DNA from 2 places in the Bacillus sp. FAU20 genome. Region 1 is predicted to be linked to the other one. Evidence: predicted binding sites of a transcription regulator. Region 1 holds the regulator's gene; the other holds the start of a gene.
What was found. The regulator NrdR, encoded in region 1, represses ribonucleotide reductase genes. The targets are predictions, from matches to a motif close to AACACNATATATNGTGTT.

Region 1 (8,281 bases):
GTTCCTGTAAATACACACTCGTTTCCTTATATAATACTTCCGCTCTTTTCAGCAATTGTCTATATACGTGCATAGCATCATTTTTTTCTTCGAAGCAAATTTCAATCACTTTTGTCCCCCCTTTTATCCCCGCTCTAAAGGACTGTATCTATACGTTACAAATCCTATAAGAGTCCGTCCCGCGTGAATTTCACTCTTAGTAGAATCACATTTCCTATCGTTAGAAAATCCACTCAATATGGCTTGCTAATTTTATATATATTAAGGGAGGGAGAAAAAAATGATACAAGCTACTATGAATTTTTATTGTATACTTTACTTATCAATAAAAGGGGGTATCTGAATGTTTGAATATAAATTCATAAAAGTCGAATTACATTGGGGGTTCACTCGCTCAAAACCAGCTGAAGACTACCAAGAAATTATTCAAGAACATGCTAGAGATGGCTGGAGGTTCGTACAGATTGTTGCCCCTACGATTGGCAGTTCTGGACAACCTGAATATTTCGACCTCATATTTGAAAAGAAAATATCACTATAATACAAAAGAGCAAGCTTCTCAGCTTGCTCTTTTACTTATGACGACGGTTTTTCCCACCAATTGGAATTGGTTTCGCTAAATATTTAATTCGCTCCATAATACGTGCTGCCTTCATTTCTTCAGCCTCACCACGCTGCGTATACGTTAAATGGTGTTCCAGTTGTTTAAAATCAAAATTAGACGTAAAGAACGTCGGTAAGTTTTCTAACATACGGAATTGCAAGATTGCACCAAGCACATCGTCACGCACAAAGCTTGACATCGCTTCTGCCCCGATATCGTCTAACATTAAAACTTGTACGCGTTTAACCGCATCAATCTTTTCACCAATCGAATTATCTTGAATTGAACTTTTAATTTCACGTAAAAATTCCGGGAAGTATACGAGCATCGAACTTATTTTCTTTCGAGCAAGCTCGTTCGCTATTGCTCCTAAAAGGTAAGTTTTTCCTACACCAAATTTACCGTACAAATATAAACCTTGTGCTTTTTTACCTGGTTCATATGTACTTAAAAATTCATTCGCTGCACCAATTGCATCGATACGTGCATTTAAATCAGAAGGGTCTAAGTTTTCCATAGTTGCCTGCAAAATATCCGTTGGCATATATACACTTTGAACGAGTTTTTCATATTTCTTTCTCTCGTCATGCGCTACTTTTCTAACGCAGCGATCGTATTGAATATCAATCATCTTCCCTTGAATAACAAGCTTTGGCTCATAACCTTGTAGCATATTTTTACATGAACCTAAATCCGGACAATCCACGCAACCTACACTTTGTCCAATATATTCATATAACTTCACAAGACTGCGCTCAATCATAGAAGTCGTTACTTCACCCTTATGTTCGTCTATAAATTCTTTCACACGCGGATGCGCCATTACTTCTGCCTTTAGTACTTCATATCTATTTTTAAAGTTTTCATTTTCCATTAATTTTGCAAATGAATTTTGAATATGCTCCATTTCCTCACCTCAAAGAGCGTTCATTCTCTTCTATTAATCACGCTTATATTTTTTTAACACTTCTTCTAGTCGTTTTCTTTCATCTTCTAGCGTACTTGCATCTTTTTCTACACTTATATCTTTCTTCTCTGTTTCTTTCTCTTGTTCTTTCGGCTCTTCTTCCTTAAGCCAATCTGGCACCATTTCTTTCCGCACCGTTTTCTTCGCCGTACGGCCTTTTTTCTTCGTCTCAGCCCACTCTTGATATTGACGGTTCTCTTCTTTCGCTAACGCCATCGCGTCCGCTACTGTACCGACCTTTTTACGTGCCCAATGCCCAGCAATCTTCTCGACATACGTTTTCGCAAGTTTCATATCTGAGCGTAGCATAACGTAATAAATAAGTACATTCACAACTCCTGGTGTCAATTTTTGATTAATCATGACATCTTCAACGATCTGCAAGTCCGCTTTCGTTGCCTCTGCACCACCAGAAATCTCTTTCAATAGTTGTTTTGGCGAGATTTCCTCTAGCTGCTTTATTAACATCTCCTCTTGCGATGAAGGCTCTTTCTCTTTCATCGTACGTGCAGCATGAGGCTGTACTCTTTCACTTAATACCGGTAATGCTTGACCATTTTCAAATTGATACCAATCGCGCGCTCCTTTTCTAAGCCTTTCCATATCAATTGTTTGCATCTCTGTCACTGCACCAAGAACGATATTTTGCATCGATAACACATCTACACCATACACGTAAGCAAGTGTTATAACGCAGTCTCTCACTTGATCTGTAATCGCCTTTTTAGGAACAAGAGCGGACAATCCATCTACAAATAAAGAGAAATCAAAGAAATCATTCCAAACTTTCGGAGCGTCTCCCTTCTCGTTACTTGGCATAGTTGTCGTTTTTGGAATACGAAGGTCTTCTTGCGCATGCTCAAGCTGTCCTGGATTAAACGAACCAAACACATCATTGAAAGAACGCGTAACATTTTCATAAGAAGCAAAATCAAATTCTTCTTCTAAGAAATATTGCTTTACTTGATTATATTTTGTCCGGCTCAATCGATTATATAAAAAGATACTTAAAACAATATCATCAAAAAACTGCTTCGGAGATAAAGGTGGTTGCAACTCATATATGAACATTCGAATATCTTTTTCTTTCTTAATATAAACCTTCAATAGCCCAATTGCCTCTAACTTTACTCGTTCCTCATATATTTCAGGAAGTTGCATTTGCATAGTCACCATAAGGGAATGATGCGTATTCTCTTTTCCAAATACACGATCTTGCTCTAGCTCTCCCCATAGTGTCATGTATAAGCTAAAAGCTCTACTACCTATTAACGGCTGATACAACATCGTTAACACTTTTCGGTCGTAATTGTGCAGTAGCCCTTTCGCACTTACTTTATAACGATCAATCGGCAATAGCTCCATCCATGACTGTTTTTCCATTCTTGCTTTTCCTTTCTCTCATCCAATCTATCCTCTACTTCATTCGTTCTATCTTCATTATATAAATTCTTAGTGAAAAAGAGCTATTAGCTTGCGCTTCTAGCTCTCTTATCCTATTACTTACGGTATGTAAAGAGAATAAAATACAACTTCTACTCTCTTTCTTTTTGCAGTATATCTTTTAATTCTTCAATAAATACATTTAAATCTTTAAATTGACGATATACAGAAGCAAAACGTACGTAAGCAACATCATCAATATCGCGCAGTTCTTCCATAACAATTTCACCAATCATATCACTTTTCACTTCTGATATACCTAAATTACGCAGTTCACGTTCCACGCTTTGTGTTACTTCTTCTAATTGTCTTAAAGATACTGGTCTTTTTTCACACGCTTTAATTAAACCGCGTAAAATCTTTTCTTTATTAAACTCTTCTCGTGTGCCTTCTTTTTTTACAACGATAAGAGGTGACTCTTCTACCCTTTCAAAGGTCGTAAAGCGACTTAAGCAGCTTTCACACTCTCTCCTTCTTCGAATAGAGCGCCCCTCGTCTACCGGACGCGAATCTAACACTCTTGTACCATTATGAGAACAGGATGGACAACGCAATTCATTCACTCCTTTACACTATACTCTTTATTTTTCTCTACTCACTTCACCTAAAATATATATACAATATTATATAACTCATTCTAACTCTCTTACCACTTTAAGTTTCAGCGCATCATTTTATCATCTCATCCTTAAAAATAAGATGGTATATAGAGAGCACTACCTCATTTGCAAGAGTCCAATTTATTCAACTAACGATTACGTTATATTTTTCCTTTTTTATAAACTAAAAAAGAGGTGCATTATACACCTCTTTACATTTTAAATCAATTATGTTCTTTTTTAAAGAGCTTTTGTTTCTCTCTGCTTAATTTCGAAGCTACCAGTGCCTCGAGGAAGCTCGATGCTCTCACGCGTTTTCGCGTTTAAACCTTCTGCAATATATTCTGCAGCAACATTTGGATCAATACGATCCCCACAAGTATAAACATCAATACTCGCGTAACCGTGCTCCGGAAAGCTATGAATTGTTAAATGTGATTCTGAGATAATTACTACTCCACTTACACCTTGTGGTGCAAATTTATGGAAAGCAACCTCACGCACTTCAGCACCAGCTCTTAGTGCTGCATCCACAAATAATTGTTCAATATACGGCATGTCATTAAGCTTGTCGAAATCGCAATCCCAAAGTTCAGCGATCACGTGACGACCCATCGTATCCATAGTATCCATTCTACAGTTCCCCCTTGTAAATTTATTCTAACTGTTCGAATTGAAAACTAATTTGCAATTTGGCTTGCTCCACTACCACGGGGGAAAGTTAGTCCAGAGAGGTCCTAACCCTTTAAGTAGTGACTACGTACCTCAGCTCTTAAGTTTACGAGTGTTAGTATACTTTGTTTATTTTCATTTTGCAACAACAGTTTTTTCGATTTTCTGTCATATTTTCCTCTTTACTTTTCCCTAAAAAAAATAAACGATTCACAAATGCAGTAATCACAACGTTTCGTGGTATGTCCACTTTTTAAAATATACTCATATAATTTTTTTCCTTTTCAGAAAAAAATAAAAAAAGAGGGCAAATATTGCCTTGCCCTCTCCTCCCTTATTCACTTAAATGTGTTGCACATTTTCTTGTTTCGCTAACTCTTCAACAACTAACGTTACAAGATCTACAACACGACGAGAGTAGCCCCACTCGTTATCATACCAAGCAAGTACTTTCACTTTACGATCACCCATTACCATTGTAGATAAACCATCGATAATAGCTGAATGCGTATTTGTATTAAAGTCGATAGATACTAAAGGCTCTTCGCTGAATTCTACAATACCTTTTAAAGCACCGTTTGCAACAGTTTTGAATGCATCGTTAATAGCTTCAACTGTCACATCGCGTTTTACATCTACTACTAAGTCAACAAGAGACACGTTTGGTGTTGGTACACGAAGTGCCATACCATGAAGTTTTCCGTTTAAATGCGGAAGAACTTTTGCTAGCGCTTTCGCAGCACCTGTCGTTGTCGGAATGATTGATTGTCCGCAAGCACGTGCTCTTCTTAAATCTTTATGTGGGTTATCAATATTTTTTTGGTCATTTGTATAAGCGTGAACTGTCGTCATTAAACCGTTTTCAATTCCAAACTGCTCATCTAACACCTTCACAACAGGCGCTAAACAGTTTGTTGTACAAGATGCATTTGAAATAACAGTATGTTTTGTAATATCTAATTGGTCTTCGTTCACACCAACTACAATTGTTACATCTTCATTTTTACCAGGCGCCGTTAAAATAACTTTTTTCGCTCCAGCTTCAACGTGAAGAATTGCTTTTTCTTTTGAATTAAATTTACCAGTTGCTTCAATTACAACTTCAACACCTAAATCTGTCCAAGGCAATTCCTTTGGATCGCGGTTGTTTAAAAGGCGAATCATTTTTCCATCAACTAATAAGTGATCTTCAAATGCTTCTACTGTTCCGTCAAACTTGCCATGAACTGTATCATATTTAATTAAGTGTGCTAACGTTTCAGATGGATAGCTTGCATTGATTGCTACAATTTCGAATGCGCTTTCTTTTATTGCTTGACGAAATACCATTCTCCCAATACGTCCAAATCCATTAATTGCCACACGAGTCATAATATGTTATCCCCCTTGAATGCGTTATACTATTTATCTCCAATCCCAATAATAGTATAACACAAAAAGGAGATATGTCACTAAGCATTTTCATTAATTTCACAATTTTTTAGTCAATAATGTTCCACTTCTTTAAAATTACCTGCAATTGTGTTTTCGTTCCCATAATTGTGCCATCATTATTTATCACTTCATCTGCATTTTTCACTTTTTCTTCTAACGGCATTTGAGATTGAATACGAACTGTTGCTTCTTCTTCTGAAAAGTTATTTCGTTTCATTAAACGCTCTAATTGCGTATGCGGCTTAACCGCTACAACTAAAATGCGGTCAACGAGACTTGTTAATTTACTTTCAAATAAGAGAGGAATATCTAACACAACCGCTTGCATACCTTCTTCTATGTACATTTCCTTTTTCCTATTCATTTCCTCACGCACTGCAGGATGAACAATTTTATTTAACTGCAATCGTTTTTCTTCATTATAGAAAACGACACTTCCTATTTTTGGACGATTTAGTTCTCCATCTTCTTGTAAAACTTCCGTTCCAAATACTTCTACTATTTTGTTATATGCTGGTTTTCCTCGCTCTACAACTTCTCGTGCAATAATATCTGCATCAATAACTGGTATACTGAGCTCGCGAAACATTTGAGATACTGTACTTTTTCCACTTGCAATGCCTCCTGTTAATCCAATTACTACTGTCATCATAATCCTCCTCATAATAAAAGGCGCGAAACTAATGTTCCACGCCCATACTTACATTTTCCAAATTCCAATAATAATGAGTAATACTCCAGGCAGGAATGTAAATTTTTGTAACCACTTCATATTCGATAAAACCGTTCCAAGTTTCATTCCAATAAATAAAAACAAAGAACTCATAACTGCAACTAATATCGCCATCATAGCGGGTGCATACCCTAATAAAGATGCACCAATTCCGGCACCAAATGAGTCTACAGAAAGAGCGATACCAAGAAGCAATGCTTCTCCTGCAGAAATGGTGCCTGATTTATCAAAATCTGCTACAGTCGGTTTCCGTAAAATTTGAATCACTAGCCCTAGTGAGGCAATCTCTAATTTCCAGACCTTCTCCTCTTGCTTCGGTTCTTCTTTTTTCTCACTTCGAAAAAATTGATATAATACCCAAATCCCTATTCCAATAAGAACAAGCCCACCGATACGCGTTGCGATAACAGGTGAAAATACTTTCGCGATCATATGTCCAATTCCCATTGAAACAAGCATAACAGCCGCTGAACACATTCCGATAATTATTATTGATCTTAGTGGTATTCTTACGCTTCTTAAACCATATGTTAGCCCTACACTACAGCTGTCTAAGCTTAATGTAAAAGCTAATAAAATAAGAGATAAATAAAGGTACATCGGTAAGCTCCTCCCTTATACATAGCTCTGCTGTATGTATATGACAAATGCCTATCCGATGTTATCTCTTTTCTATATTCTAGGCTGACAAATCGGGCAGTAATGCGTTCCTCGCCCGCCAACAACTGTTTTTTCTAATATCGTGCCACAAGTTACGCACGGCTCTCCTTTTTTCCCATATACATTTAGAAGTTCTTGGAACGAACCAATTTGCCCTTGTGAGTTGATATACGTCCGAATTGTACTTCCGCCACGCTTTACTGCTTCACCTAGCGTGGTAACGGTAGCCTCATAAATTCGCTCAATTTCTTCTACTGTTAAAGACGAAGCTTCTCGTTCCGGATGAATTTGAGAACGGAATAAAACTTCATCTACATATATGTTTCCAAGCCCTACTAAAAGACGCTGGTCCAGTAGCACAACTTTTATTTTACGATTTGTCTTTTGCAATCTTTCTTGCAAATACTGCGGTGTCATTTCAGCATCAAATGGCTCCGGACCTAAGTCAGCAAGAGGCATTTGGTTCATTTCTTCACCTTTCTTAAAGAGATGCATCGTACCAAACTTTCTCACATCTTTATAATGTAATTCCGTTCCATCTGTAAATAAGAAACGGACGTGCGTATGTTTATCAATTGGCTCATCCTCTTGATGTAGTAAAAACTTACCTTCCATACGCAAATGTGAAACAATGACATAATTCGTTACATATAAAAGCAAAAACTTTCCTCTTCGCTTTATATTTTCAATCTTCTCGCCTTTTAGCGTTTCTTTAAAGATTTCTGCATCATCCGGTCTTTTCACTATTTTTGGATAAGTAACAATAACATCTTCAATCGTTTTTCCTGTTACAAGATTTTCAAGTGTCCGTCTGACGTTTTCAACCTCTGGTAATTCAGGCATTTCATCACTTCCTTATTTTGCGTCGTACCAAGTTGGACCGTAAGAATAATCAACTTTCAGCGGAACTGCAAGTTCAATTGCATGTTCCATTACTTCAGGTACAAGCTGCTCTAATTTTTGGATCTCTTCTTTTGGTGCTTCAAATATTAATTCATCGTGTACTTGCAGAAGAAGACGCGCTTGTAATCCTTCTTCTTCTAAACGATCTGCCATAATAATCATCGCTTTTTTAATAATATCTGCTGCAGTACCTTGAATTGGTGTATTCATCGCTGTACGTTCAGCGAAGCTACGCAAGTTGAAATTACGACTCGTAATTTCTGGAA
Region 2 (7,252 bases), 1.0 Mb from region 1:
ACGAGTTTAACAGGTATTACTAATTATCGCGTTTCAGATGCACCGACGATTGAAGAAGTGTTACCTTTATTTTTAGCATTTTTACATACAAATGTTATTGTGGCCCATAATGCTTCTTTTGATATGCGCTTTTTGAAAAGTAATGTAAATATGCTTGGGTTGCCTGAACCTAAAAATAAAGTAATTGATACTGTATTTTTAGCAAAGAAATACATGAAGCATGCGCCTAATCATAAACTTGAAACGTTAAAACGAATGCTTGGAATTCGTTTAAGCTCTCATAATGCATTTGACGATTGCATTACGTGTGCTGCTGTTTATCAAAAGTGTGCAGCTATTGAAGAAGAAGGGAAACGAAAAGTAAATAAGGCTATGCTTGATGAAACTGCGGTATATGAAGCGGTGAAAGAAATACTTGCATGTAATAAACGTAATGTAGAATGGCTACGTTGTATGAACGTAGGAAGTTATTTAGATATAAAAGCTTTTTATCCAGTTATGAGATTAAAGGTAAAAGGGCGAAAGAAATATGTATTAACAGAGATATTAGAAGAAGATGTGAAAGAAATATGTACAAGTTTAAAATGTGAACCGGCGTTAAAAAGTGAAGTTGGTAATACGAGAATTATGCTTAATAGCTTAGAGGATGTTATGAAATTAGAAAGTTATATTTTAGAGCAGTATGATTTTGTATTACAGGCGCTTCATGATTATAAAGAAAATGAAATGAATGCAGATGAAAAGTTGAAAGAGTATTTAAATATTATGGTATAAAAAACTCCGTGTGCAATATATTGTACACGGAGTTTTTTTAGGAGTACTAAAACATAAAATTTTCTTACAAATCTGATTAAAGAGTTTTTTGTTTGCTCATACTATGTAATAAGAAAGTGAAGGAGAGAGGGTGAACAACATGAGAAGAAGTCGCCGTAAATCATTTGAAGAACTTGTAAATGAAAATAAACAACAATTATTAAGCGATCGTGAGGCAATTGATCGCATTGAAGAGCGCATTGAAAAACGTTATGAAATGAAACTTTTTAAGCAAGCTGAATAATTCTTAACACTAGTACGATACTAGTGTTAAGGAGGCGATAGTAATGGGTAATCCGAAAAAAAATTCAAAAGACTTTGCACCAAATCATATTGGAACACAATCAAAAAAAGCTGGTGGAAATAAAGGAAAGCAAATGCAAGATCAAACAGGTAAACAACCGATTGTTGATAATGGTTAAAGAAAAGGAGAATATTACATTCTCCTTTTTTATGTATAAATTTGAGGAAAGATAGGTAATTTAAGATGGTGTGTATATACAATATTAGGAGGGAAGTACATGCCAAATCCAGATAATCGAAGTGACAACGCTGAAAAGTTACAAGAAATGGTGCAAAATACAGTTGATAACTTTAATGAAGCAAAAGAAACAGCGGAACTTTCTAATGAAAAAGATCGTGCTGCTATTGAAGCAAAAAATCAAAGACGTTTAGAAAGTATTGACTCATTAAAAAGTGAAATCAAAGATGAATCTTAACAAAATGTACAAAAAGGGCTGACTTTTGTCAGCCCTTTTTCGTAATCGTAAAGTTTTCAACAAGTAAACGCCAATTTTGTGGAAATGGCAAGCCAATCTTCCAATAACTAATACCGCCAATGCCCTGCTCTTTCATTAAATTGAATTTACTTTGAATAGACCTCGCATCTTCAAACCAAACTTCATGTTGTACGCCATTTTCGTCAAAGTAATTAAAATGTGGAGCTTGAGCTGTGAAATCATAGCGGATAGGAACATTATATTTACGAGCAAGTGCAACAGCTGCGACAGAGCTAACTGCTTTTGCTGGTGGATTCCCTTGTTTGAACGGAAGTTTCCAATCGAATCCGTATAAGTTTTGCCCCATCATAATTTTTTGGGGAGGCATTTGAGATTTTGCGTATTGAAGTACTTCTTTTACAGGACCGATAGGAGAGATTGCCATTGGTGGCCCGCCCTGCCAACCCCAGTCATATGTCATAATGACGACGAAATCAACAATTTGCCCTTGCGCTTTATAATCATGGGCTTCGAAAAATTTTCCCTTTTGATTTGAACTTGTTTTCGGTACGAGAGTTGTGCTTAATGTGTACCCGCTAGGTAAGCGTGTTTTTACATTTCGTAAAAAGCGATTATACGCCTCGCGGTCTTCGGGTGCTACACTCTCGAAATCGAAATGAATGTCTCGCATGCCATATTTTTCAGCTGTTTGCAAAATGTTAGTAATAAATTTGTTTTGAATCGTTGCGTCGCGTAAAATAACCGATGTTAGATCGGCACTGAAATTACCATTTTCAATATTTGTAATAACGAGCATAGGGATTGTTTGCCCTTGCGTTGCAATATTAGCAATTTTAGCTGTTTCAGTAGGTTCTTTTAATGTGCCATCTCTTTTTGCCTCAAAACTAAAATAAGCTAAATATGTTAAAAATGGATTGATGGCACGTGTAGCATTAACTAAACTCTCTTTAATCGGTATAGTGGAAGGTTGTAAATAAGCGATGGATTCTACAGCTCGTTTTGTGCCTTTTGGTACATATAATTGTTGTCCGACATGGAGAATAGATTTTAAAGATAAATTATTAACTTTAGCTAAACTAGCGAGGGGGACATTATATGTTTGAGAAATCCGATAGAGGCTGTCACCAGGCTGTACATAATAATTATTTCCTTTTGTATTAACGATAAGTGCCTGACCAACAACGAGCGTTTCAGCTGGATTTAGTCCATTGTCTTTTACTATTTCGTCAGGTGTCGATCCATATTTTGATGCCAAGCTATATACGCTATCACCGCTACGAACCGTTACAATTTGAATCATATGCTGGCTCCTTTCAGTAAAAGATTCACTGTTTTTATTTTATTTTTGATGTTACTGTATTATGATTAAATGTATGCAAGGCAGCAGAAGTGAAAGAAGGCGAATACATATGTTTGTAGCAGAACATGAAGTTGAAATCCGTTATGCGGAAACAGATCAAATGGGTGTTGTTTACCATTCAAACTACTTAGTGTGGCTTGAGTTAGGTCGCACGAAACTTATACAAGATTTAGGTTTTTCATATGTTGAAATGGAGAAAGAAGGAATTATTTCTCCTGTGTTAGATTTACAAATTTCATATCGTAAAGCGATGCGTTACGGAGAAAAAGCAATCGTAAAAACATGGGTAGATACTGTGAGCCCACTTCGCGTTGTATATGGATATGAAATATATAATGGTGATGGTGAACTGTGTATTACTGCAAGTACGACGAATATTTGTGCGAAAAAAGAAGGGTTCCGTCCTGTATCATTTAAAAAGTTATATCCTGAGTGGTATGCGAAATATGAGGAAATTAAGAAAAAATAAAAAAGCGTGGCAGAAGCCACGTTTTTTTATTTTTCATAATTAAATTGTGGGAAGTCGTCACCTTCGTTAAGTGTAACAGATAAATTATGTCCATCGAAGAACCATTCATCATCGCCTTCAATAAAGAAGTTAATGCCTTCTTCTTGAATTTGAACAGCAGGGTGTGCAGGATCATCTTTACGAATACCTAAAGAAAGTCCTTTTTGCACAGTACTGCAACCACCGTATTGTACGAAAAAGCGTAGTGTTTCATTTGATTGTAAGTTTAATTCATTTTTATACCATTGTGCTGCTTCTTTTGTTACGGAAAGATTCATGTATAGTTCCTCCAAATTATGTTGCTTTTTCTTTAGTATAAAAAATAACGCAAAAAGACGCTATTAATATGCTTCACGTTTTCTTTTTGCGTTATGTGGGTTACGATCTTATTTTTGCTTTTTTGAAAAGTTTGCTTTTGGTTCAGTTTTATTTATAATTCGTCCGATATTTGCACGGTGTTTATAAATAACCATACCTGCTAATAAACACATCGCAATAATGAAGATTTTATCCCCGCTAACAATGGATGCAATAACAGCAACAACTGCTGTTACCATAGAAGAAAGTGATACGTATCTTGTTGTAAATAAAAGGGTGAAAAATACAACAGCCAATATTGCAAAAACAACTGGTGAATAGCATAATAGTACCCCAGCAGAAGTTGCAACTGCTTTACCACCACGGAATTTCGCGAAGATTGGATAGACATGTCCAAGAACAGCCGCTAACCCGAACCATAGTGGGTGAATATCTAATCCGAAAATCATTGGTAGACTTGTTGCTAAAGTCCCTTTTAAAATGTCAGCAATTGTAACGGTAAAACCTGCTTTTTTCCCTAATGTGCGGAATGTGTTTGTTCCGCCTAGATTACCGCTCCCGTGCTCACGAATATCGATTCCGTAGCCAATTTTTCCAACAACTAGTGCAAATGGAATCGAGCCAAGTAAGTAGGCAACGATAAATAAAAGATATGTAGTAACCATAAGTTCAGTCTCCTTTATTCAAATGTGTTGATAAAGGGTAAAAAGAGTTTTTCCCGTATATTGTACCATACATTTGTAAAGAGCACATTTCTTTTTTGTAAATGAAAAATTCATTATTTCGTGAAAAAAATTTCACAGTAATGTTACATTTCTCACAGAAACAGTAAGACTATATGTAGTAACATTTTAATCAAAAGATAACAACATATTGGTGGAGGGTTATAAATGTTACAAAATAATACACGTGGAGAAGAAGAATTAATGAAAGTGTTCGAGACAATAGTCCACGGCAATGAACAAGATTTAATGCAAGAAAATGCAAATGTAGACGGCCGCTCTCCAATGGGCGTAATGGGAACCTTCGCATCTGAGAGTGCAAAATATTATGCTGTTGAGAATTTATTGTCAGATCAAGTGAAAAAAGCAATAAATGAAAATATATTATATCCACATGATTTAGATTTTTATGCGACAGGAACGACGACTTGTTCACAAATTCCGTTAGCACAAATGCTTGCTAACGGTTTTCATACGGGGCATGGACATATGAGACAACCGCAAGACATTAAAAGTGCATTGGCTCTTGCGTCTATTATTTTTCAAGCGAATCAAAATATGCAGCATGGTGGTCAATCGTTTGCACTCTTTGATATTGATTTAGCACCTTATGTACGAAAAACAATTGAGAGACATAAAAAACGATTACAATTATATCCGCTTACGAAAGAACAAATAGAAGAATTTGCATGGAAAGAAACGGAAAATGATACGTATCAAGCGTGTGAGGCTTTCGTTCATAATTCGAATAGTATGCATAGTAGGGGCGGAGGACAAGTCCCGTTTATTTCTATTAATTACGGAACAGATACATCAAAAGAAGGAAGAATGTTAATTAAACAACTTTTAAAAGCGACACAAGCTGGACTTGGTAAAGGAGAGACACCGATTTTTCCGATTCAAATTTTCAAGATGAAAAAAGGTGTGAATTTTGAAGAAAGTGATCCGAACTACGATTTATTTGAATTAGCATTAGAGACAACCGCAGAGCGATTATTCCCTAACTTTTCATTTTTAGATGCGCCGTTTAATGCAGTGCATTATGATGGAAGACCAGAAAGTGAAGTATGTTACATGGGATGTCGTACCCGTGTTATGTCTAATATACATGGAGAAGAAACAGCGATTGGTAGAGGGAATTTATCATTTACGTCTATTAATTTAGTGAAATTAGCGTTAATTAGTGGTTCAAAAGAAGCGTTTTTTGAAGCGCTAAACTATTATTTAGATTTAGGAATTAAGCAGCTATTAGAAAGATATGCGTATCAATGTACGAAGCGAGCAAGAGATTTTCAGTTTTTATATTCACAAGGTGTATGGCGTGGTGGAGAAACGTTGCAGCCTGAAGACTCCGTAGCCTCGATTTTAAAACAAGGGACGTTAAGTATTGGTTTTATCGGTCTTGCGGAATGTTTAGTAGCTTTAACAGGAAAGCATCATGGGGAAGATGAAGAATCATGGAAACTTGGGTATGAAATTATTTCCTTTATGAGAGATAGAATGGATAAAGCGACAGAAGAACATCAACTGAATTTCTCAGTAATTGCAACTCCAGCAGAAGGATTATCAGGGAAGTTTGTGAAAAAAGATAGAGAAGAATTTGGTGAAATTAGCGGTATAACGAACCATAATTACTATACGAATTCATTCCATATTCCAGTTTATTATAACATTCAAGCGATAAATAAAATCCGTTTAGAGGGCCCGTTCCATGCTCTCTGTAATGGAGGACACATTACTTATATTGAACTAGACGGAGCAGCAATGCATAACAAAAAGGCATTAAAACAAATTGTACAAGCTATGGCAGAACATGGCGTTGGATACGGTTCAATTAATCATCCTGTTGACCGTTGTAAGTGCTGTAGTTATCACGGGGTTATTGGGAATGAATGTCCAAGTTGCGGGAATGAAGATGAGGCTAATATAGAAAGAATTCGCCGTATAACAGGCTATCTTGTAGGAGATATGTCGAAGTGGAATAGTGCGAAACGTAGTGAAGAGATAGATCGGGTGAAACATAAATGAAAGTGATGAATATTATTCATGATAGTGTAGTAGATGGAGAAGGATTGCGGACAGTCGTGTTTTTTGCGGGCTGTCCGCATCGTTGCGTTGGTTGCCATAATCCGAAATCATGGAATATTTGCAATGGAACGGAAATGACAGTAGAAGAAATTGTGAAAGAGATTGCAAGTAATCCATTAACTGATGTAACATTTTCAGGTGGAGATCCATTTTTTCAAGCTGCTGAAGTGAAAAAGGTAGCAAAAATCGTGAAAGATTTTAAAAAAAACCTATGGATGTATACAGGTTATACGTTAGAAGAGATACAGAGTTCTCAAAATAATGATATGATAGAGTTGTTACATTATGGGGATGTTTTAGTCGATGGAAGGTTTGAAATTGAGAAAAAAGATTTAACACTTCCATTTCGCGGAAGCTCCAATCAACGTATTATTCGATTGAAAGAGTAAAAAGGCGGGATAGATGATATGAATAAAACAGTATTGCTTGTTGAAGATGAAAGAAGATTACGTGAAATTGTTAGTGATTATTTTCGTAATGAAGGCTTTGAAGTAATCGAAGCAGAAGATGGAAAAAAAGCGTTAGAGTTATTTGCAGAGCATGAAATTGATTTAATTATGTTAGATATTATGTTACCAGAAATAGATGGATGGTCTGTTTGTAGAAGAATTAGAAAAGAATCAGCAGTACCAATTATTATGTTGACAGCACGTTCGGATGAGGATGATACATTGCTAGGTTTCGAATTAGGTGCAGACGAGTA

Region 2: the regulator NrdR is predicted to act here: its motif matches at 4,570-4,587, upstream of AC0OM3_RS06195 (anaerobic ribonucleoside triphosphate reductase).

What each region holds. Positions count from the first base shown of each region.
Region 1 covers NZ_JBVYHY010000003.1:83,493-91,773, reverse strand. The annotation lists gene ytxC (putative sporulation protein YtxC) at 1-109, opposite strand, end outside; gene AC0OM3_RS00725 (DUF4177 domain-containing protein) at 344-541, shown strand; gene dnaI (primosomal protein DnaI) at 573-1,511, opposite strand; gene AC0OM3_RS00715 (replication initiation and membrane attachment family protein) at 1,545-2,954, opposite strand; gene nrdR (transcriptional regulator NrdR) at 3,107-3,568, opposite strand; gene speD (adenosylmethionine decarboxylase) at 3,854-4,237, opposite strand; gene AC0OM3_RS00700 (glyceraldehyde-3-phosphate dehydrogenase) at 4,628-5,656, opposite strand; gene coaE (dephospho-CoA kinase) at 5,766-6,368, opposite strand; gene ytaF (sporulation membrane protein YtaF) at 6,420-7,052, opposite strand; gene mutM (DNA-formamidopyrimidine glycosylase) at 7,125-7,955, opposite strand; gene polA (DNA polymerase I) at 7,968-8,281, opposite strand, start outside.
Region 2 covers NZ_JBVYHY010000003.1:1,100,717-1,107,968, forward strand. The annotation lists gene AC0OM3_RS06155 (3'-5' exonuclease) at 1-774, shown strand, start outside; gene AC0OM3_RS06160 (FbpB family small basic protein) at 914-1,057, shown strand; gene sspN (acid-soluble spore protein SspN) at 1,101-1,235, shown strand; gene tlp (small acid-soluble spore protein Tlp) at 1,335-1,532, shown strand; gene AC0OM3_RS06175 (glycoside hydrolase family 18 protein) at 1,561-2,853, opposite strand; gene AC0OM3_RS06180 (acyl-CoA thioesterase) at 2,963-3,382, shown strand; gene AC0OM3_RS06185 (HesB/YadR/YfhF family protein) at 3,409-3,699, opposite strand; gene plsY (glycerol-3-phosphate 1-O-acyltransferase PlsY) at 3,808-4,404, opposite strand; gene AC0OM3_RS06195 (anaerobic ribonucleoside triphosphate reductase) at 4,630-6,489, shown strand; gene nrdG (anaerobic ribonucleoside-triphosphate reductase activating protein) at 6,486-6,938, shown strand; gene AC0OM3_RS06205 (response regulator transcription factor) at 6,957-7,252, shown strand, end outside.